Regions from separate parts of the Cupriavidus sp. 22TCCZM01-5 genome, predicted to be linked through region 1. Evidence: predicted binding sites of a transcription regulator. Region 1 holds the regulator's gene; each other region holds the start of a gene.
What was found. The regulator HrcA, encoded in region 1, represses chaperone genes, less so after heat shock. The targets are predictions, from matches to a motif close to TTAGCACTCNNNNNNNNNGAGTGCTAA.

Region 1 (7,807 bases):
CGCCGACCTTGCCCAGTTCCGCCAGCGTGGGCGCCGTATAGGGCTGAAGCCATTCGGCTTTGCCGAAACGAGACTGGAACGTTACTTGATATTGACCCGGCTGCAGGCCCAGCGCATCACCGAGCAGGCGTCCTGTCTTGAGGCACTCGCAATGATAGGGATCGCCCAGTTCCAGCGTGCGGCGCGGCACGCCGTGGAAGGACAGGATCAGCTTGTCGCCGCGCGCAAAATCCGGCATACCGTGCTGGGCCCAGTACGCGCCGACCTGCTGGTGCAGCGCCGAAATATAGGCCGGATGGTCATGGAAATGCTTCACGAATCGAAGCTCGGGCTGGTTGCGCCACTGGCCAAGCACGCGGAACACCTCGTCGAACGCGGTGGCCGTGGTAGTGCCGGAGTATTGCGGATACATCGGCAGCACCAGCACCTGTTCCGTGCCCTGGCGGCGCAGCGCCTCCAGCACGGACTCGACCGAAGGATTGCCGTAGCGCATCGCGCAGGCGACCGTGACCTCGTAGCCCTGCTGGTTGAGCAGGCGCTGCAGCGCGTGCGCCTGGCGCTCGCTGTATACAAGGAGCGGCGATCCCGTCATATGCGCCTCCCGCAGCCAGATCGACTCGTACTTGAGGGCCGAGGCGCGCGAGCGCAGCGGCAGGATCACGCCATGCAGCAGCGGCAGCCAGGCCAGGCGCGGGATCTCGACCACGCGCGGGTCCGAGAGGAACGCCTTCAGGTAGCGCCCCACCGCCTTCGGGGTCGGCGCATCGGGCGTGCCCAGGTTGACCAGCAGGATGGCCGTGCGCGGCGCCTGGCCGTGCTGGTAGGCCGGTTCGGGAGAAAACGTCATGTCGCTTCCGATGTGGCCGGGCGGCCGGATGCCGCCGGGCGGTGGAAATGGGGACACAAAATGGGGACGCAGACTGTGTGACCCGTCGGACGGGCCCTAGTTCTGGCTCAGTGCGCTCGACAGCAGCCGTGCCGTGATATCGACGATCGGGATCACCCGCTCGTAGGCCATGCGGGTCGGTCCGATCACGCCCAGCGTGCCGACGATCTGGCCGTCCACCTCGTACGGCGCGGTGATCACGGCCATGTCTTCGAGCGGCACCAGCTGGCTTTCGCCGCCGATGAATATCTGCACCCCCTGCGCATGGCTGGACACGTCCAGCAGCTGGAGCAGGCTGGTCTTGTGCTCGAACATGTCGAACAGCCGCCGCAGCTTGTCCATGCTGGAAGCCAGGTCCTCGACTTCCAGCAGCTTGCGCTCGCCGCTGATGAAGACGTGGTCGTCCTCTTCCTCCATGGCGCTGCTGCCGGCCTCGACGGCCGCCTGCATCAATTGCGACATGTCGCGCCGCAGGTCCCTCAGCTCCACGCGCAAATGGTCGCGCACCGCATCGAAACTCATGCCGCCGTAGTGCGCGTTGAAGAAGTTCGCTGCTTCGATGAGCTGCGCGGGGGTGTATGGCAGCTCCGTCTGGATGATCCGGTTCTGCACATCGCCCTCGGGGCTGACGATGATCAGCAGGATGCGCTTGTCCGACAGCCGCATGAATTCGATCTGCCGGAACGACTGCGCGCGCCGCGGCGTCATCACCACGCCGGCGAAATGCGAGAGGTTGGACAAGGTCCGCGCGGCCGCCGTGATCATGCGCTGGGGGCCGAGCTGCTGGCCGCCGAGCTGGCCCTGGATCTGGCCGGCCAGCTCCGTCATTTCCACGCCGCCGCGCTCGATCGGCTGGACGGTCAGCATGGTGTCGACGAACAGGCGATACCCTCGCGGCGTGGGAATCCGTCCCGCCGACGTGTGCGGACTGGAGATGAAGCCCATCTCCTCCAGATCGGACATCACATTGCGGATGGTGGCCGGCGACAGGTCCAGCCCGGAATACCTGGACAAGGTCCGGGAGCCGACCGGCTGCCCTTCGGCAATGTAGCGCTCAATCAGGGTCTTGAGCAGCGTTTTCGAACGTTCATCCATGATGCCCCGATTTTACGCAAGTTTTACCGCTTCGGGCGCCTGGCAGGCCCGCCGCACATGGCGCGCGCGCCCCATGCTGACAACGGTCACGGCGGTATGGTCTAATCCCCGCATGTCTGCCCCCCCCAAAACCAGCGCCTTGCGCACCCCATTCAAGACCGTGGCCCTCGTGGGACGGTACTCGACTGCCGGCATCGAAGGCCCGCTGGAGGAGCTCGCTTCCTACATCCTGCGCAATGGCCAGGATGTCGTGTTCGAGCGCGAGACCGCCCAGGCCACCGGGCTGACCGGCTATCCCGCTCTGACCCCCGAGGAAATCGGCCGGGAAGCGGACGTGGCCGTGGTGCTGGGCGGGGACGGCACGCTGCTCGGCATTGCGCGCCAGCTCGCCGGCCACAACGTGCCGCTGATCGGCGTCAACCACGGCCGTCTCGGCTTTATGACGGATATCCCGCTCGAGGACGTGCAGTCGGTACTGCCCGACATGCTCGAAGGCCGCTACGAGGCCGAGACCCGGCTGCTGCTGGAGTCCAGCGTGGTGCGCGACGACAGCCGCATCTTCTCGGCGCTGGCCCTGAATGACGTAGTGGTCAACCGCTCGGGCATTTCCGGCATGGTCGAACTGGCGGTGTCGGTGGACGGCAATTTCATGTACAACCAGCGTTCGGACGGCCTGATCGTGTCGACCGCCACCGGTTCGACCGCCTATGCGCTCTCCGCCGGCGGCCCGATCCTCCACCCGACGCTGTCGGGCCTGGTGCTGGTGCCAATCGCGCCGCACTCGCTGTCCAACCGGCCCATCGTGCTGCCGCACGATGCCGAGGTGACGATCGAGGTGGCGACCGCGCGCGACGCCAGCGTCAATTTCGACATGCAGTCGCTCACCTCGCTGCTGCCGGGCGACCGCATCGTCGTGCGCCGCTCGAAGAAGACCATCCAGCTGCTGCACCCGGTGGGCTACAACTACTACGCCACGCTGCGCAAGAAGCTGCACTGGCACGAATACCCGACCGAGGACAACCGCCTCTGAGCGTCCTGTCCCGTCCCGACCGAACCCTTCCACCGCCACGATGCTGCGCAGCCTGTCCATCCGCGATTTCGTCATCGTCGACACGCTCGACCTCGATTTCCAGTCCGGCTTCACTGTCTTCACCGGCGAGACCGGTGCCGGCAAATCGATCCTGATCGACGCGCTTGCGCTGGTGCTGGGCGAGCGCGCCGATGCCGGCATCGTGCGCGAAGGCGCCACGCGCGCCAGCATCAGCGCCACCTTCTCGACCCACCCGGCGCTCGATGCGTGGCTCGACGAGCGCGAACTGGGCAGCGAGGAGGACGGGGACGCGCGTACCGTGCTGCTGCGGCGCACCGTGGACGCCGGCGGCCGCAGCAAGGCCTTCGTCAACGGCGCGGCCGCGACGCTGGCCCAGCTGCGCGAGATTGGCGATCAGCTCGTCGACATCCACGGCCAGCATGCCCACCAGCTGCTGCTGCGCCCCGACGCCCAGCGCCTGCTGTTCGATGCCCACGCCGGACTGACCCAGCAGGCCGGCGCCGTGGCCGAGTCCTGGCGCGCGTGGCGCGCCTGCGTGCGCCAGCGCGAGGCGGTCGAGCACCAGTCGCGCGAAATGCAGCTCGAACGCGAGCGGCTCGAATGGCAGGTCGGCGAGCTCGAGAAGCTCGCGCCACAGCCCGGCGAATGGGAAGAGATCCAGGCCGAATACAATCGCCTGTCCCATGCGGCTGGCCTGATCGACGGCAGCCGCGCCGCGCTCGATGCCTTGTCCGAAGCTGACGGCTCCGTGCTGTCCGCGCTCAATTCGATCGTGCACCGGGTGCAGCAGCTCGCCGACGTCGATCCGGCGCTGCGCGACGTGCTCGCCGCGCTGGAGCCCGCGCAGGTGCAGGCCGAGGAAGCCGCGCATTCGCTCATGCGCTACGTGGACCGGCTGGAACTCGACCCCGAACGGCTCGAAGCCGTCAACGAGCGCATGCAGGCACTGCATGCCACGGCGCGCAAGTACCGCCTGCCGCCCGAACAACTGGCCGACGAACTGCTCGCGCGCCGCCAGCAGCTCGACGACCTGCAGTCGGCGCAGGACATCAACAAGGTGCTGGCGCGCGAGGCTGCCGCCAAGGCCGCCTACCTGACGCTGGCCCAGCACCTGAGCCTGGCGCGCAAGGAAGCCGCCGAGGCACTGTCCAGGGCCGTCACCGAAGCCATGCAGGGCTTGTCGATGGCGGGCGGCAGCTTCGTCGCCGCGCTCAACGCGCTCGAGGAAGGCCAGAGCTTTGGCCTGGAACAGGTGGAATTCCTGGTCGCCGGCCACGCCGGCGTCAGTGCCCGGCCACTTGCCCGCGTGGCCTCCGGCGGCGAACTGGCCCGCATCAGCCTAGCGATCTCGGTCATCACCAGCGAAGCGTCGCCCACGCCGACGCTGATCTTCGACGAGGTGGACACCGGCATCGGCGGCGCAGTGGCCGAAGTGGTCGGCCGGCGCCTGCAGGAGCTCGGGCGCGCACGCCAGGTCCTGTGCGTGACGCACCTGCCGCAGGTGGCGGCGCAGGCCGGGCACCATCTGCTGGTCAGCAAGGAAACCACCGGCGACGGGTCTGGCTCGGTCACGCGCTCGCGCATCCGCGCACTCGACGCCGCCGGCCGCGTGGTGGAAACCGCGCGCATGCTGGGTGGCGCGACGGTGACCGCCACCACGCTCCAGCACGCCGAGGAAATGCTCGCGCAAGGCGCGCGTGCGGCCAGTGGCGGCAAGGAAGGCCGGCGCTCGCGACGCAGCGCAGGCTGAGCCGGCAAGCGCCCGAGGGCCGCTGGCAACCTTCGCCGCCTACTATTTACGCATTCACAGGAGCAAACCATGACCCGCCCACTGCCGTCCGCCGGGCGCGCTTTCGTGCCGGCACTCGCCGCCGCCGTGGCTGCCGCCGCGGCACTGCTGGCGCTGCCCGGCTGCCAGGCGCAGCCCAAGGCATCGCAGCCTCCGCGCGGGGCCATTTCGACTGACCGCGTGGTGGGCGACATCATGGTGCGCTTCACCGCGCCCGACGTGAACGTCTCCGAAGAAGCCGGCAAGCTGCTCGATGCCATCGAAGGGCCGATCCGCTACGTGGTCAAGCGGCCGCTGTCGGGCGGCGTGTGGCTGGTGACGGCCATCAGCGCGTCGCCGGATGCCACCATGGACCAGGCACTGGCGACCTTGCGCGCCGCGCCGCGCATCGGCACGGCCGAACCCGACCGGGTACTCAAGCCCAACCACACCATGCCGGTCGGCCGCGACATGCCGGCGAGCTGAGCGGTCATACCACCCTACTCGGCCGGGTTAAGCCTTCGGCACACTTGCGGAATCCGGCCGGATCGTATTCGCTTCATAGCACTCCACCAACCCTTTTGGCGCGCACCGGGAGAGTGTCCATGCTGCACTTGTCGCACCATATTTCAAGGCGCAGTTGCGCCGCTGCCCGTCGATGGTCGGCCACGGTGCTCGTGGGCCTGTGCTGGGCGATACATGCCCCCGCCACGCTGGCGGCTGGCACGGTTCAGGCCGCCCCCGCCTATACCGGCAATGTCATCGTACGTTGGCGTGACGCCAGCATCACGCCCAGTGCCTCGGCCGCGGACGGCGCGCCCGGCGCAATGGCCGGCGCCAAGCAGGGCACCGCGGCCGCGGAAGACCGCCTGCAGCAGTTGCGCAGCCACTCAGGCGTCAATCTCGCCGTGCGGCGGAGCATGGCCGGCAATATGGAACTGCTGGGCACAGCCGACGGCAGCACCCCTGATCCGGAGGCATTGGCGGCCAAACTGCGACGAGATCCAAGCGTCGCCGACGCCGTGCCTGACCGCTGGCTGCACCTGCACGACACGATTCCCAACGATCCCGAATTCGCCTCAGCCCAGCCCTACATGATGGGCACGGGCACCGCCATTGGCGGGGCAAACCTTCCCCACGCGTGGGACCGGTCGCGCGGCAGCACGAACATGGTGGTCGCGGTGCTCGACACGGGCTACCTGCCCCACCCTGACCTGGCCGGCAAATTCCTGGCCGGATACGACTTCATCAGCAGCGACACCATCTCCAACGACAACCAACCCGGCCGCGACAGCGATGCCACGGATGCGGGCGACAATGTACCGGTGGGCTTCCTCTGCCCCGGCAGTTCCACGGCGACCACGGTGGCCACGCCTAATTCCTGGCATGGCACGCGCGTGGCGAGCGTGCTCGGCGCCGTGACCAACAACGGACTCGGCATTGCCGGCGTCGACTGGAACACGCGCATCCTGCCGGTACGGGTCTCCGGACGCTGCGGCGCCCTGCTCTCCGATACCGTGGACGGCCTGCGCTGGGCCGCCGGCATCAGCGTGCCCAGTGTGCCGGACAACCCCAACCCTGCGCGCGTGGTCAACATCAGCCTTGGGGGCGGCACCTGCACCAGCATCGAACAGCAGGCCATCAACGACGTAGTCGGGCGCGGCGTGTCCGTGGTCGTGGCCGCCGGCAACAGCGCCGGGGCGCTCGAAGCGCCAGCCGATTGCAGCGGCGTGATTGCCGTGACCGCCCATGCCAACGATGGCGAGAACGCGAGCTTCGCCAATGTGGGGTCGAAGGTCACCATCAGCGCGCCCGGCGGTGGTTGCGGCAACTCCAAGGTGGTGAACGGCGCGTGCACGACGACCGTGTCGGTCATCCGTACGCTCACTAACGATGGCACCACATCGCTGGGCGCCTACACGATCCGCGATTCGCAGGGCACCAGTTTCGCTGCGCCGATGGTATCGGGCGTGGTGTCGCTAATGCTGGCCGTCAATCCGTCGCTGACGCCGGCACAGGTGACTGCCGCGCTAAAGAGTTCGGCGCGGCCGCATCCGTCCGGCACCTTTTGCACGACCAATCCGGGCGTATGCGGCGCGGGCCTGCTTGATGCCGACGGCGCGCTGAGCGCGGCGGCAGGCACCAGTACAGCCGCGCCGGCGCCGTCGGGCGGTGGCGGTGGCGGCGCCATCGACCCGTGGCTCGCCATGTTGCTGGGCGCAGCAGGATTCCTCGCTCTCGCACTGCGCCGCCGCGGCTGAGCGGCCGCAGCTTCAATGCGGGGCCGGCGCGCGCCGACCCCGCCACCACTCCTGCACCAGCCAGCAAGCGAGCCCGGCGACCGCGCCAGCCGCATGGGCGGCACGGACCACGCCAAAGCCCCAGGACCGATCGAACACCACGGGGGCCAACCACGATTGCTCAAGCCATACCTTGACGATGACGCCAAGGCTCAGCAGCACGCCGACCGCTCGCGGCAATCCCGGCACGCGCAACAAGTTCAGCGCAGCCCAGAGTGCCAGCCCGTGGAGAGCGCCGGACATTCCGCCATACCAGCCGATCGCGGGCATGCGCAGCAGCGCCAGCTGAACCGCGATGCCGCAGGCTACCAGTACCAGCAGCGCCTCCCGCACGCGCGCGGCACGTCCGGCCAGCAGCAGCAAACCCGTGGCAGCGCATGCATCGGCGAGCCAATGACGCCAGTCCAGGTGGACCCACATAGCCGTCACCAGCCGCCACCACTCGCCGCCGGCAAGCACGGCATCGCGCAGATAGAGGCCGTGCGCGTGCAGCCACGGCACGAAGCTCATCAGCGCCGACAGCCCCCACACCGGCGCAAGGCCGGCCAGCATGCCCGGCCACGCCGCGCCGGGCCGGGCCCGATCAGGCGGCACCGAACACGGCCTGCCAGAGCGCCAGGACGCGCGCGGTCTGTTCCGCCACCTGCGTGGCGGGCACGCGGGCCTGGTCCTGCCCGTCGAGCCGCAGCTGGTGCTGGCGGGCGCGG
Region 2 (7,807 bases), on a different contig from region 1:
TCGGCTTCATTCCGCTGACCGATTGCGCTTCGGTGGTCATGGCTGCCACGCTGGGGCTGGACAAGAAGTACGGCATCAAGATCACGCCGACCAAGGAGGCTTCCTGGGCCGGCGTACGCGACAAGCTGGTCAATGGCGAACTCGACGCTGCCCACGTGCTGTACGGTCTGATCTATGGCGTGCAGCTCGGCATCGGCGGCCCGAAGAAGGACATGGCGGTCCTGATGAACCTGAACCACAACGGGCAGGCCATCACGCTGTCGTCCAAGCTGGCCGAGAAAGGTGCGAAGGACGGCGCCAGCCTGAAGGCGCTGATGAGCAAGGAAAAGCGCGACTACACCTTCGCCCAGACCTTCCCGACCGGCACGCATGCCATGTGGCTCTACTACTGGCTGGCCGCCAACGGCATCAATCCGATGCAGGACGCCAAGGCGATCACCGTGCCGCCGCCGCAGATGGTGGCCAATATGCGCGTGGGCAATATGGACGGCTTCTGCGTCGGCGAGCCGTGGGGCGCGCGCGCCATCGCCGACAAGATCGGCTTCACGGTGGAAACCACGCAGGCGATCTGGAAGGACCACCCCGAGAAGACGCTCGGCACCACCGCAGAATTCGTGCAGAAGTACCCGAACACGGCGCGCGCGATGGTGGCGGCGATCCTTGACGCCTCCAAGTTCATCGACGCATCGGCTTCGAACCGCCGCAAGACCGCCGAGACCATTGCCGCCAAGTCCTATGTCAACACCGACATGGACATCATCCTGGACCGCATGCTCGGCCGCTACAGCAACGGCCTGGGGAAGACCTGGGATGACCCCGACTCGATGAAGTTCTACCAGGACGGCTCGGCCAACTTCCCGTTCCTGTCGGATGGCATGTGGTTCCTGACGCAGCACAAGCGCTGGGGGCTGCTCAAGACGCACCCCGACTACCTCGCGGTGGCGAAACAGGTCAACCGCATCGACGTCTACAAGCAGGCCGCCGCCGCGGCGCAGGTGCCGTTGCCCAAGAGCGACTTCCGCACCGCGAAACTGATCGACGGCGTGGTGTGGGATGCCGCCAAGGATCCGAAAGCCTACGCCGACGGCTTCAAGATCAAGGCCTGACGCGCAGGCCACCGCCATCGATTCGGATTGTCCCGATTGCCCCTTAACCAAGGAGCCAGACGTGAATGCCATCGCCAGATCCGCGCCGGAAGGCGCCACCGGCTTGCAGGCCGACCCTGATGTCAGCGAACGCGCGCGGCGCCGCGCGCGGGAAATCGAAGCCCAGGCACGCCGCGCCGAACGCCGCGAGGCGCTGCGCGCCTTCGTGCTCAAAGGCGTGCCGCCGCTGATGGGCTTCGCACTGTTCGTGCTGTCCTGGCACGGTATCGCCATGCTGATCCCGGCGCTGCCGACGCCGGGCGCCACGTGGCATGCCGCCGTGCCGCTGTTCACCGACCCTTTCTACCGCAACGGCCCCAATGACCAGGGCATCGGCTGGAACGTGCTGGCATCGCTCGCGCGCGTGGCTGCAGGCTTCGGGCTGGCGGCGCTGGTTGGTATTCCGGCCGGCTTCATCCTCGGGCGCTTCGCCTTCCTGAACGCGATGGCATCGCCCGTGATCAGCCTGCTGCGGCCGGTGTCGCCGCTGGCGTGGCTGCCGATCGGGCTGCTGCTGTTCAAGGCCGCCAACCCGGCCGCGATCTGGGCCATCTTCATCTGCTCGATCTGGCCAATGGTGATCAACACCGCCGTGGGCGTCACGCGCGTGCCGCAGGACTACCTGAACGTGGCGCGCGTGCTGGACCTGTCCGAATGGAAGGTGTTCACGCGCGTGCTGTTCCCGGCCGTGCTGCCGTACATGCTGACCGGCGTACGGCTGTCGATCGGCACGGCGTGGCTGGTCATCGTCGCCGCGGAGATGCTGACCGGCGGTACCGGCATCGGCTTCTGGCTGTGGGACGAGTGGAACAACCTGAAGGTCGAGCACATCGTCATCGCCATCTTCGTGATCGGCGTGATCGGCCTGCTGCTGGAGCACGCGCTGCTTGCGCTGGCTCGTCGCTTCAGCTACGGCAACCATTGACTGCACCGCGCGCAAACCCAACGGAAATCGCCATGGAAAAGTTCGTCAGCATCGAAAACGTCGGGCAGACCTTCAGGACGCGCAAGGGGCCGTTCGTGGCGCTGCGCGACATCAACCTGCAGATCGCGCAGGGGGAGTTCATCACGCTGATCGGCCATTCAGGCTGCGGCAAGTCCACGCTGCTGAACCTGGTCGCGGGCCTGGCCACGCCGACCACCGGTGCGCTGATCTGCGCAGGGAGAGAAATCGCCGGCCCCGGGCCGGAGCGCGCGGTGGTGTTCCAGAACCACTCGCTGCTGCCGTGGATGACCTGCTTCGACAATGTCCATCTGGGCGTGGAGCGCGTGTTCGGCGCGAGCGAAAGCAAGGCGCAGCTCAAGGCGCGTACGCACGACACGCTGGCGCTGGTGGGCCTGACCCACGCGGAGGGCAAGTTCCCGCACGAGATCTCGGGCGGCATGAAGCAGCGCGTGGGCATTGCGCGCGCGCTGGCCATGGCGCCCAAGGTGCTGCTGATGGACGAGCCGTTCGGCGCGCTCGACGCGCTCACGCGCGCGCACCTGCAGGATGCCTTGCTGAAGATCGTGGAGCAGACCCGCAGCACCGTGGTCATGGTCACGCACGACGTGGACGAGGCCGTGCTGCTGGCCGATCGCATCGTGATGATGACCAATGGCCCGGCGGCCACGATCGGCGAGATCCTCAGCGTCGGCCTGCCGCGTCCGCGCGACCGCGTGGCGCTGGCCGAGGACAAGGACTACCACGCCTGCCGCACGGCGGTGCTGGATTTCCTCTACCGCAAGCAGCGCAACCCGGCCCTGCAGGAAGCGGCCTGACCAACCACGGACGCGCCTGCCTCCATGGGCGTGGCGGCGGCGCTCCGCTATCATGAAGCGATACCTCCAATCACCCCACGCCGCTCGCCCATGACCACATCCAACGCCACACCTGCCGCGGGCCCGTTTTCAGCGGCCCGCTATATCAAGGAAATCGGCCGCGGCGTGAATGGCGCCCGCGCGCTGCCGCGTGAAGACGCACAAGCCCTGTTCGACGCCATGCTGGCCGGCCGGGTATCGGACCTGGAACTGGGCGCGGTGTTGATGGCCTACCGCATCAAGGGCGAAGCCCCGCACGAACTGGCCGGCATGCTCGAGGCCGCGCACGCGCATTGCCTGCCGCTGGCCGCGCCGGGCGACCGCCAGGTCGTGGTCATCCCGAGCTACAACGGCGCGCGCAAGCAGCCCAACCTGGTGCCGTTGCTGGCCCTGCTGCTGGCGCGCGAGGAGATCCCGGTGCTGGTGCATGGCTCCCGCGATTTCCAGGGCCGCGTAACCAGCCTGGCCCTGTTCGAGGCGCTCGGCGTATCGCTGTGCGCCTCCACCGACGAAGCCGCCACGCGCTTGCGCGATGGTGATGGCATCAACGGGCCGCTGGCGGTAGTGCCCGTGGATGTGCTGTCGCCGGGGCTGGCGCAGTTGCTGGATCGCCGCAATGTCATCGGCCTGCGCAATTCGTCCCACACGGTGGCCAAGATGCTGCAACCGGTTGGTGAGCATTCACCGGCGCAGGCGCTGCGCCTGTACAGCTATACGCACCCCGAGTACCGCGAAACGCTGACCGACTATTTCTCGCATGAGCCCGCCAATGTACTGCTGGCGCGCGGCACCGAAGGCGAGGTGGTGGCCGACGCGCGCCGCAGCAGCCGCATCGACTGGCTGCATGACGGACACCAGCAAACCCTTGTCAACCCGACCAGCGGCTCGATTGCCGATGTGCCCGACCTGCCGCAGGGCAGCGACGTGGCCAACACGACAGCCTGGACGCGCAAGGTGATGGACGGTGCGGTGCCGGTACCTGCCCCGATCGCCACGCAGGTGCGGGCGATCCAGGAATGCCTGCGCCAGGGAACGCGCGTGGCGTGGGCCAGCCCGCTCTGAGCGGCGCCTATGGCTTGCGGGGCGGCAGCGGAATGCGCTCGGTCTCGCCGGGAACATGGGGGAAGGCGTCGTCCTCCCAACGCTGCGAAGCGGACTCGATCGCTTCCTTGCTGCTGGCCACGAAGTTCCAGAAGATGAACCGGTGGCCGTCGGTGGGATCGCCGCCGAGCAGCATCACGCGCGACGGCGCTGTGGCGGTCAGCATGACCGTCTGGCCTGGCGCCAGCACGACCATGTGCTCCGCCGGCAGCACCTCGCCGTCGAGCGCCACACTGCCGTCGACCGGGTAGATGCCCCGCTCGGCATGCTCGGGCGGGATCTCCACGCTGGCACCGGCATCCAGTTCGATCGCCACATACAGCGTGCGGCTGAATACCTTGACCGGGGAAGTGTGGCCAAAGGCATCTCCGGCAATCACCGTCATGCGCACGCCCGGCTGCTCGATCTTCGGCAGCGTGGCGCCTGGATGGTGGAAGAACGACGGCGCCACGGTTTCGTGATCCTTGGGCAGCGCCACCCAGGTCTGGATGCCATGCAAGCGCGCGCCGGCTTCACGCACGGACTCGGGCGAACGCTCCGAATGGACAATGCCGTGGCCCGCGGTCATCCAGTTGACGTCGCCGGGGCGGATGACCTGCTCGCTGCCAAGGCTGTCGCGGTGCATGATCTCCCCATCGAACAGGTAGGTCACCGTGGCGAGGCCGATATGTGGATGTGGGCGCACATCGGCGCCATGGCCTGGAGGCAGCGTCACCGGGCCCATATGGTCGAAGAAGATGAACGGGCCGACGGTCTGGGTCGCTCCGGCAGGAAGCAGGCGACGCACGGTGAAATCGCCCAGGTCCCGCACATGGGGCTTGAGCAAGTGTTCGATGGCAGACATAGGTCCTCCGGATTGTGGGGCAGGCTCTTGATGGCAGTAGCGCGCTCGCGCCAGCACTGTCAGTGTAGCGGGTCGCGCAACACAGTATTCCGCCGGGCGGTGCGAACCCCGGGGCGCGACAGGCCTCTAATTGAGGATATCCGGCCTGCCGATATGCAGCTTAAGTAGCCTGATGCAAACAATGCTATCCAAAGATAGATGACAATCATCAGGAACTATCAAGGCCTCAAGGACTCCAATTAGCACTCACCCGGCTTGAGTGCTAAGATGTGTTGCAATGCTGTGCCCTCCTACCCGGAGCGGCGCGCCGGCAACCGAAACGCCGGATGCGAAAGGAGCTACTGATAGTGAACGCAGTCTTGTCTGCCGACCGAACCCTGATGAACAGCCGTCTGCCGACGGCGCCCAAGCAGGCCGGAAGCTTTGCATTGACCTTCCCGGCCACCGTGGGCAACCTGGAAAGCTATATCCAGGCGGTCCACCGGGTCCCGCTGCTCACCGCCGAGGATGAGCAACGCCTTGCGCGCGAATTGCGCGACCATGATTCCGTTGATGCCGCACGCCAGCTGGTGATGTCCCACCTGCGCCTGGTGGTGTCGATCGCACGCCAGTACCTTGGGTATGGCTTGCCGCACGCCGACCTGATCCAGGAAGGCAATATCGGCCTGATGAAGGCCGTGAAGCGCTTCAACCCGGACCAGGGCGTGCGCCTGGTGTCGTACGCCATGCACTGGATCAAGGCCGAGATCCACGAATATGTGCTGAAGAACTGGCGCATGGTCAAGGTGGCGACCACCAAGGCCCAGCGCAAGCTGTTCTTCAACCTGCGCAGCCACAAGCAGGGCGCCCATACCTTCACGCCGGAGCAGGTCGAAGCCGTTGCGCGCGAGCTCAACGTCAAGCCTGAAGAGGTGATGGAGATGGAAACCCGCCTGTCGGGCGGTGATCTCGCGCTGGAAGGCCAGGTCGACGACGGCGAGGAAGAGTTCGCCCCGATCGCCTACCTGGCGGACAACCACAACGAGCCGACGCGCGTGCTGGAGGCCAAGCGCCACGACCGCATGCAGGTCGAGGGCCTGGAAGACGCGCTGGCACGCCTGGACGAGCGCAGCCGCCGCATCATCGAAGCGCGCTGGCTGAACGTCGAGGACGACGGCTCGGGCGGCGCCACGCTGCATGAGCTGGCGGATGAATTCGGCGTGTCGGCCGAGCGGATTCGCCAGATCGAGGCAGCGGCGATGAAGAAGATGAAGGGGGCGTTGCAGGCGTTTGCCTGAGCGCCCGGCGGTCGGTTAACCGGATGTGCTATGTGAAAGGTCGGTCCTCTGGACTGGCCTTTTTTTTTGCCGGGTTGTGGGGATGAAGGGGTGGGGTTGGGGTTGTCGAGCCGGTCACAGCCACAAACCCACCCCTGTCTTCCCTCTATCCCTGACCCACTCAGGACAACAGCTGCTTGATATCGTGAGCGATCGGCTCCGGCCCCTGCCCGTGACGGATGAACAGGCGCAACCGCCCTTCCGTGTCGAACACATAACTGCCTGCCGAGTGATCCATCGTGTAATTGTTCGGCGAAGAACCCGGCACCTTCGCGTAGTACACCTTGAAATCCTTCGCCAACTTCTGCAGCGCGGCATCATCGGCCGGGCGCATACCCAGGAAGCGCGGATCGAATGCCGGCACGTACTGCGCCAGCAGCGCCTGCGTGTCGCGCTCCGGGTCCACCGTGACGAACAGCACCTGCACCTTGTCGGCGTCCGGGCCGAGCTGTTCCATCACCGCCTTCAGCTCGGCCATGGTGGTCGGGCAGACATCGGGGCAATGCGTGTAGCCGAAGAACATCACCACGACCTTGCCCTTGAAGTCCGCGATCGTGCGGACCTTGCCGTTGTGGTCGGTCAGCGAGAAATCCTTGCCGAAGTCCGCCCCGCCGCTGATATCGACATTGCGGAACGAGGCCTTCTGCTGGCCGCAGGCGGCAAGGGTCAGCGCCAGGAAGGCCAGCGCGGCAAGGCGGCGGAACGAGGCAAGAAGCCCCTGGGATTGGCTTGGCTGGGTCATGCGAGATTGGAGGTCAGGGGCGCCGGCAAGGCTGCGGTGCCGCGATGGCGAGGGCAGCACACAGTATCGCCCATCCGTGCTCCGCGGCAGCACGGCCGCGACAAGATGTCGCAGGCCGCGGACATGGTACCGCTCAGAGCTGCGGCACGAACTTGAAGTAGTGATCGACCAGCAGCGCTGCGAACAGGATGGACAGATACAGGATCGAGAAGCGGAAAGTGCGCTGCGCCAGTTCGTCGGAATAGTTGCGGTACAGCGTCCACGAGTACTTCAGGAACCACGCACCCAGCACCAGCGCGCTGGCCAGGTAGATGTAGCCGCTCATGCCGTAGACGAAAGGCAGCAGCGTCGCGGCGATCATGACCAGCGTGTACAGCAGGATGTTGAGCAGCGTGTACTTTTCGCCGTGCGTGATCGGCAGCATCGGCAGCCCGGACTTGGCGTAGTCGGCGCGGCGGTACAGCGCCAGCGCCCAGAAATGCGGCGGGGTCCAGGTGAAGATGATCAGCACCAGGAACCAGGCCTCGGCCGGCACGTCGTTGGCCACCGCCGCCCAGCCAAGCGCCGGGGGCATGGCGCCGGACAAGCCGCCGATCACGATGTTCTGCGGCGTGGCCGGCTTGAGCAGGATGGTGTAAACGACGGCATAGCCGAGGAAGGTGGCGAAGGTCAGCCACATCGTCAGGTCGTTGGCGAACACGTGCAGCAGCCACATGCCGGCGCCACCGAGGACGGCCGAGAAGATCAGCGTCTGCGTGGTGGTGATCTCGCCAGTGGCGGACGGGCGCCAGGCCGTGCGGCGCATCAGCGCGTCGATCTTCTGCTCGACCAGGCAATTGATGGCGAACGCGGCACCGGC
Region 3 (7,807 bases), on a different contig from region 1:
TGCCTGCCTCATCGTGGCTGAGATGTCGCTGAAGGAAATGGACGTCAGGGAGTTGCTGCCACCGGTGTAGAACCGCGTAAAGCCGAGAATGTCCACCAGCGGCGTAAACGTGTATCCCGAGACCCGGACCGTCACCGTATTGATGGCGGGATTGCTGCCCTGCCCCATGTTCGAGGTACAGGTCACATCCGCCGCGTCGCAGATGCTGACCATGCCGGTCGTCAGGCCGGGCACTAGGGGCGGCTGGCTGGCGCCCACCACCGGCGTGCCATAGACGGCCAGCTGCTGTGCCATGGCGTGCGCCGTCGCACTGCCCGCCGCCTGCGTACTGAGGTAGCGCGCCGCGTCGCGCACCGATTTCGTCAGCGTGTTGTACGTATAGATGGCCCGGCCGAACTCGGTGAGCGCAAAGCAGATCGCCAGCAGCAACGAGATCGTGATGCCGAACTCGACGAGCGCCACGCCTTTCTGTCGCTTTTTCATCGCTTTCCCCTACTCTACGAGCGCCGGGATCATGGGGCCGAAATTGCCGCCGGCCAGGCCGTTGGTCGTGCAAGGACTGCTGAAGCTTGCAGCGTTGCCGAGATATTCGAACTGCACCGTCAGCGTAGGGCCGCTGATTGGCTGCAGCATGAGCATGCAGGCGAAATCGACGACTTTCGACGCGGTCGAAACCACCGGTACGATAACGAGGCGCCGGCTCATCCCGAGCTTGGCGTAGTCGCCCGTGCTGCCAGGCGCCGCCAGGTTCTTGTAACCACCTTTCATATTCAGGCCAGTGATGTTGTCACCCACCTGTACATCGGTGCTCGTATCCCCATAGCTTGCGAACGAAAGCCGCTTGGCCTTGAAGTTGGCGGCAGTGGGATCGGTGCCGCCCGAAGCGCCGTTATATGCGTTCCTGCCATTCGTCCAGTTCTTGCTCGTGTACGAATAGCCCGTAAAGTCAGGGCGCATCGCCTGCATGTCGCCGTTGTTCTTGTAGATGCCGAAGCGGCTGTTCCACTGGTCATCGACAGCAACCTTTGCGCCAGGCGTCCGAAGCGTATCGTTGACCTTCGAATTGCAGTAGCCGACCGACATTTCGTTCTTGGTTTCGTTGGCGTTCGTCGAGCCGTCCAGGTTGTACCAGCCCATCTCTCCCGGGCCGGCGGTCGTCGTCCCGTCATAGAGTACCGTTACCCAGTCTCCGACCGTGAAGCCATAGTCGGGTGCGGTACCACCGGTCTTGGGGAGCAGCCCGACGGGAATCGGGCAGGTGCTTTGCGCATGGGTGCGGGTAGCCACGCCCACGGCTGCCACCGCATTGCTGCTTGGCCCGCCGACCATCTTGATCAGGTAGGCCACGATCCCGCTGGTCAGGTGATTGCACTTGGCGTAGCGCGCATTGGCCACGGGCGCGAACGTCGAACTGAAGGTTCCGGTCAGCGAATCGCTGAACGTGACATCCGTGTCGACCAGCGATGCCGAGGCCTTCTGGTATTTGACCTTGTTGGCATTCCCGGCGGTCAGGCCGGCGCTGGTCGCGCGTGTCAGGGCATCCGCGGCGCCATCCAGCTCCTGCGCCGCCGCGAGCGCGCAGCTGTCGACCGCTGACTGCAGCTCGGTCTTCGCGACGAACATGGCCCCAAGGTCAATGATCAGGCCTGCCATGCCGAGCAGCACGGCAAGAGTCAGGCCCACAATCGGAAGAATGACCCCACTTTCCTTCTTGTTGTCGTACCTGGACATATGGCTTCGCCCTTGGAAAATCATATAGGCACGGTCGGGCGGATGGCGGGAAAGCGCAATCCGTGCAAACAACCGGGGAACCTGCCCAAGCCCTACCGACGTACATGCATTCTTGGCGATGCGACCCGCAATTGGTATCGATCCAATGGTGGAACATGCCGGCAAGCGATCAGCCGGCAGGCGATGAAGAAATGAAACACGTGCACCCGGGAACGCGAAGCAGCGGGGTCGCAAATCCATCTCGCAAGGGGCCTGGCAGGCACCACTGCATCGATAGTGGAAGCGGAGACACTTGCAGGGCAGCCGCGCCGTACCAAGGTGCCCGTGTCGAGGGCGTTCGCGCCTGCCGCATGTTGCAGACCTGATTCATACCTCTGGCGACAGCGCCGATGTCATCGGCCCGGCCGCAAAGCAAAAACCCCCGCAAGCTTTCACTTGCGGGGGTTTTTCTCAGACAGCCTGCCGCGAACGGCAGTCGGCCGGCGTGATTACATCATGCCTTCCATACCACCCATGCCGCCCATGCCGCCCGGCATTGCCGGAGCCGACTCTTCCTTCGGCGTCTCGGCAACTGCGCAGTCCGTGGTCAGCATCAGCGAAGCCACCGAAGCGGCGTTCTGCAGTGCGGTGCGGGTGACCTTGGTCGGGTCCAGCACGCCCATTTCGACCAGGTCGCCGTACTCGCCCGAAGCCGCGTTGTAGCCGTAGTTGCCCTTGCCTTCGATAACCTTGGCAACGACGACCGAAGCTTCTTCACCAGCGTTCAGCACGATCTGGCGCAGCGGCTCTTCCATGGCACGCAGCACGATCTTGATACCGGCGTTCTGGTCGGCGTTTTCGCCGGTCAGTGCCGAGATCGCAGCGCGGGCACGCAGCAGGGCCACACCGCCGCCGGGGACGATGCCTTCTTCCACCGCAGCGCGGGTGGCGTGCAGGGCGTCTTCCACGCGGGCCTTCTTTTCCTTCATTTCGACTTCGGTGGCAGCACCAACCTTGATCACGGCAACACCGCCGGCCAGCTTGGCCACGCGCTCTTGCAGCTTTTCACGGTCGTAGTCCGAGGTCGCTTCTTCGATCTGGGCGCGGATCTGCTTCACGCGGCCTTCGATCGCAGCGGCGTCGCCGGCGCCATCGATGATGATGGTGTTTTCCTTGCCGATCTCGATGCGCTTGGCCTGGCCCAGGTCGTTCAGGCCAGCCTTTTCCAGCGTCAGGCCGATTTCTTCAGCGATGACGGTGCCGCCGGTCAGGATGGCGATGTCTTCCAGCATGGCCTTGCGGCGGTCGCCGAAGCCCGGGGCCTTGACGGCGGCGGTCTTCAGGATGCCACGGATGTTGTTGACCACCAGGGTCGCCAGGGCTTCGCCCTCCACGTCTTCAGCGATGATCAGCAGCGGGCGGCCAGCCTTGGCCACTTGCTCCAGCACCGGCAGCAGGTCGCGGATGTTCGAGACCTTCTTGTCGAACAGCAGCACGAACGGGTTGTCCAGCTGGACAACTTGCTTTTCCGGGTTGTTGATGAAGTACGGCGACAGGTAGCCGCGGTCGAACTGCATGCCTTCCACGACTTCCAGCTCGTCGGCCAGCGACTTGCCGTCTTCGACGGTGATCACGCCTTCCTTGCCGACCTTGTCCATGGCTTCGGCGATGCGCTCACCGATCGAGGTGTCGCTGTTGGCCGAGATCGCGCCAACCTGGGCGATTTCCTTGCTGGTGGTGGTGGGCTTGCTGACCTTCTTCAGCTCTTCCACGGCGGCGGCGACTGCCTTGTCGATACCGCGCTTCAGGTCCATCGGGTTCATGCCGGCGGCGACGAACTTCATGCCTTCGCGCACGATCGACTGGGCCAGAACGGTAGCGGTGGTGGTACCGTCACCGGCGTTGTCGCTGGTCTTGGAAGCCACTTCCTTGACCATCTGGGCGCCCATGTTCTGCAGCTTGTCCTTCAGCTCGATTTCCTTGGCCACGGACACGCCGTCCTTGGTCACGGTCGGGCCGCCGAAGCTGCGCTCCAGCACCACGTTGCGGCCCTTCGGACCCAGGGTAACCTTCACTGCGTTGGCGAGGATGTTCACGCCTTCGACCATCTTGGCACGGGCGGCGTCGCCGAACACTACGTCTTTTGCTGCCATGTTCTGATTCTCCTAATTCTTTGCGGTGGGTGTCGTCGACAAGTGATTACTTGTTCACGACAGCCATGATGTCTTCTTCGCGCATGACCAGCAGTTCCTGGCCTTCGACCTTCACGCCCTGGCCGGCGTACTTGCCGAACAGCACACGGTCACCCACCTTCACGTCGAGGGCGATATTGTTGCCCTTGTCATCCTTCTTGCCCGGGCCGACGGCCAGCACTTCGCCTTGATCCGGCTTCTCGGCGGCGTTGTCGGGAATCACGATACCGGACGCGGTCTTGGTTTCATTGTCCAGACGCTTCACGATCACACGGTCGTGCAAAGGACGCAGATTCATACGGACTCCTAGATACAAAAGTGAGTTTTGATTCACAAGCGAGCCGCGATCAGAGTCGGCGGCCGCGGAATTTCGGGTACCGCAGGGAGCTGTTAGCACTCACCCCCAGCGAGTGCTAATTATAGGGACGGGGTATGGGCATTTCAAGACAGCGACTTGATGGGGGTTTTCCCTTGGTGGGTGTCGGGGGCCTTTGGTGACGCGGAGGCGAGGTGGCGAGGTGGCGAGATTCGCTCAACCCTGGCCCCTTACGGCTTCCCGCGCCAGCCTGAACTCCTCGCGCAATGTCCCCGGCTGTCACGCCGGCGCCCCGCCACGTCAATCCCGATGGCGATGGCCTTCCTAGAATGTTGACAGTTCATTCCGGGCACGCGGCGGTGCCCGCAACCGGTGACTGGCAACGATGGCGAACTCTGAGCGATTTCTGGTAACCGGGGCACTGGGATGTATCGGCGCATGGACGGTGCGCCGGCTCGTACAGGAAGGCGTGCCGGTCGTTGCCTTCGACGCGGACAACGACGTCCGGCGCCTGCGCCTGTTGATGGACGACGCACATCTGTCGCGCGTCGAGATGGTTCGCGGCGACATCACGGACCTGGGCCTGCTCGAGGCAACACTGGACAGGTATCGCATCACGCATGTGATTCACCTGGCAGCGCTGATTCACCCAAGGTTCAAGGCCGATCCTCCGCTTGGGGCCCGCGTCAACGTGCTGGGCGGCGTGAATCTGTTCGAAGCAGTGGCGCGGCGCGCCCAGCGGATCGCCGGCATCGTGTACGCGTCATCGATTGCGGTGTACGACAGCTGCGACGCGGCGAGCGATGCAACCATCCTGCACCATACCTGCGGGCATCCGACGACCCTCTATGGTGTGTTCAAGCAGGCAGAAGAGGGCATGGCGCGCGTGTATTACCAGGACAGAGGCGTCTCCAGCATCGGCCTTCGCCCGGCAACAGTCTTCGGCGCCGGAAGAGACTATGGCCTGACCGCGGCGCCCACCCAGGCCGTCCTGGCGGCAGCGCTCGCGCGTCGTTTCCATATTCCATACAGCGGCCGCAGCCAGATTCACTATGCCGACGACCTTGCGCGCATGTTCATCGCGTGCGCACGTTCCGGCTATCGCGGCGCTGACGTCTTCAATATGCAAGGCAGCGTCGCAGACATGGGCGAAGTCGTCGAGACGATCGAGTCGGTCATACCGGAAGCGCGCGGAACGATCACGTTCGCCGGGCCATCGCTCGGGCTTCCCGAAGACTACGACGCGACCGCGCTGGAGAACCTGATTGGTCCCCTGCCCCGCACGCCGCTGCGCGAAGCAGTAGGCGAGACCTTCAGACTCTTCCGCACCGGGATCGCCAGCGGAGCAATCCGCGACATCTGATCACGTTTGCCGCCGCGGTGCCGTCGCGCCGCGATCTGCGCATTTCCCGACGCATTTCCCCGTTTTCCCGCACTGCCCCCGAGGGCATCCCCGCATTGGGCTTTCCCTAACTGTCCCGAAATGTCAAATATTTGCCCCTGAATGTTAAGACGCTTTGCATCGCCCGCCCATACTTCTGGCACGACTGCCGTCGTCCATGGCACCCATTTCGAGACCACACCCATAACGGGGAGACATCTATGCCAATCCGCCCTACCCTGAACTGCGTGCGCCGCGCCGCTGCCTGCGCTGTCCTGGCCCTGTCCATGCCCGTCGCCATGGCATGGACCAACAAGCCGGTCCGGGTACTGGTCCCAGCGCCTGCCGGCGGCACCATGGATGTGCTGGCACGCGTGCTGTCCGAAGCGCTCACGGCCGAACTGGGCCAGTCCGTGGTGGTCGACAACAAGCCAGGCGCCGGCGGCGGCATTGCGATGAACACGTTGCTGGGGGCGCCGGCCGACGGGCAGACCATCCTGGTGTCGACCACCAATGTGCTCACGGAGATCCCGCATGTGATGAAGGTCTCCTACGATCCGATGAAGGATGTGAAGCCGGTGGCCGCGGTGGCCAGGTCGACCCTCCTGCTGGTCGGGTCGACGGCCCTGCCGCCCAAGGACCTGCCGAGCCTGATCAGCTATGTGAAAGCCCATTCGGGCCAGCTCAGTTTTGCTTCCTACAGTGCGGGCACGGTCGCCCACTATGCTGGCCTGATCATGAACCAGAAAGCTGGCATGGATCTGCAGCACGTGCCTTTTGCCGGCTCTCCGCCGGCGCTGACACAGGTCATGGGCGGACAGATCGCGGTGATGTACGACGGCATGGTGACCTCGCTGCCGATGATCAAGGCCGGCAAGCTGCAGGCCTATGCGCTGGCCGCGAAACAGCGTTCGCCGCTGCTGCCGCAAGTCCCGACCTTTGCCGAGCTGGGCTATCCGGACATTGACTTCAACAACTGGGCGGGCGTGTTCGTATCGTCCAAGGTGCCTGCAGACGTGGTCCAGAAAATCCAGGCTGCCGTCTACAAGGCAGCCTCGACGCCCAAGGTGCAGGAGCGGATTCTCGGGCTCGGCTTCGAGACCGTGCCGGCGCAAACCCCGGCTCAGCTTGGCCAGGCCTTGCGCACCGAGTACGACCGCAATGCCGCCATCGTGAAGACCTACAACATCCAGCCCTGACGGTCCGCGGCTCCGGCAGCGCTGGCTGTTGCCTTCCTGCCGGAGTTCGCACTCGGCCACCGACGGCCATCGCGGCGATCTGCCGCAATCATTCGACCTTCGCCGGTTGCTCCCCTCTTCGCCGGTACCCGTCGACAGTGCGTGCCCCGGATACGCAATGTCCCCGGCGGTCACGGCGAAGACCCGCACCATCATCCGCCCGGCCGCCTGCTTCCCTAGACTCGGTACATATGCCTTACGGCAGGCGCAAGGCGCTGATGCCGCGAAACATGAAGGAGCCAGTATTGCCATTCAAGACCTGTGCCCTGGACCAGGCTGATACCCCTGAAGAGGTCGGGCTGTCCGCGCGGCGGCTGCGGTCGATCTCATCGGTGTTCAATGCAGATATCGACCGTCGCAAGATCCCGGGCGCCGTCGTGCTGGTTGCGCGCAAGGGCCGGATCGCCTGGTTCGAGGCGTTCGGCTTCGAGCATGCGGATACCCCGCGCCGTCCGATGCAGCGCCACTCCGTCTTTCGCCTTGCTGCGATGACCCGGCCCGTCATTGGCGTGGCAGCGCTGATACTGATGGAAGAAGGCCGACTGGCCCTGAACGATCCGGTCGAACGCTACATCCCGGAATTCGCGCACCTTCAGGTCGGCGTCGAGACGGCCGACGGGAAACCCGGCGGGCGCCGCCTTGTGCTCGAACCGGTGCGCCGCGCCATGACCGTCCACGACCTGTTCCGGCACACGTCCGGCCTGACATACGGGCAGTTCGGCGATTCGCTGGTGCAGCGCCAGTATCGCGAAAGCGGCACGATGGATCCCGGGCAGACCAATGCCGAGATGGTCGCAAAGCTGGCGGCCATCCCGCTGCAATGCCAGCCGGGCGAGGTGTTCGAGTATGGCATGTCCACCGACGTGCTCGGCCGCGTCATCGAGATTGTCTCGGGCATGGACCTGGCCCGCTTCGTCGCGGAGCGCGTGACACAGCCGCTGCGCATGCATGCAACGGCCTTCGGGCTGAA

Region 2: the regulator HrcA is predicted to act here: its motif matches at 5,130-5,156, upstream of rpoH (RNA polymerase sigma factor RpoH).
Region 3: the regulator HrcA is predicted to act here: its motif matches at 4,293-4,319, upstream of groES (co-chaperone GroES).

What each region holds. Positions count from the first base shown of each region.
Region 1 covers NZ_JBYOJR010000003.1:145,398-153,204, forward strand. The annotation lists gene hemH (ferrochelatase) at 1-847, opposite strand, end outside; gene hrcA (heat-inducible transcriptional repressor HrcA) at 944-1,981, opposite strand; gene AC3FNH_RS04330 (NAD kinase) at 2,094-3,011, shown strand; gene recN (DNA repair protein RecN) at 3,052-4,782, shown strand; gene AC3FNH_RS04340 (hypothetical protein) at 4,852-5,286, shown strand; gene mprA (MprA protease, GlyGly-CTERM protein-sorting domain-containing form) at 5,406-7,061, shown strand; gene rrtA (rhombosortase) at 7,074-7,652, opposite strand; gene glnE (bifunctional [glutamate--ammonia ligase]-adenylyl-L-tyrosine phosphorylase/[glutamate--ammonia-ligase] adenylyltransferase) at 7,684-7,807, opposite strand, start outside.
Region 2 covers NZ_JBYOJR010000001.1:192,319-200,125, reverse strand. The annotation lists gene AC3FNH_RS01035 (CmpA/NrtA family ABC transporter substrate-binding protein) at 1-1,106, shown strand, start outside; gene ntrB (nitrate ABC transporter permease) at 1,168-2,070, shown strand; gene AC3FNH_RS01025 (ABC transporter ATP-binding protein) at 2,103-2,906, shown strand; gene ybiB (DNA-binding protein YbiB) at 2,997-4,007, shown strand; gene AC3FNH_RS01015 (pirin family protein) at 4,015-4,890, opposite strand; gene rpoH (RNA polymerase sigma factor RpoH) at 5,238-6,167, shown strand; gene AC3FNH_RS01005 (SCO family protein) at 6,328-6,948, opposite strand; gene cyoE (heme o synthase) at 7,082-7,807, opposite strand, start outside.
Region 3 covers NZ_JBYOJR010000004.1:70,666-78,472, reverse strand. The annotation lists gene AC3FNH_RS05375 (TadE/TadG family type IV pilus assembly protein) at 1-483, opposite strand, end outside; gene AC3FNH_RS05370 (pilus assembly protein TadG-related protein) at 493-1,731, opposite strand; gene groL (chaperonin GroEL) at 2,220-3,863, opposite strand; gene groES (co-chaperone GroES) at 3,910-4,200, opposite strand; gene AC3FNH_RS05355 (NAD-dependent epimerase/dehydratase family protein) at 4,604-5,581, shown strand; gene AC3FNH_RS05350 (Bug family tripartite tricarboxylate transporter substrate binding protein) at 5,821-6,798, shown strand; gene AC3FNH_RS05345 (serine hydrolase domain-containing protein) at 7,083-7,807, shown strand, end outside.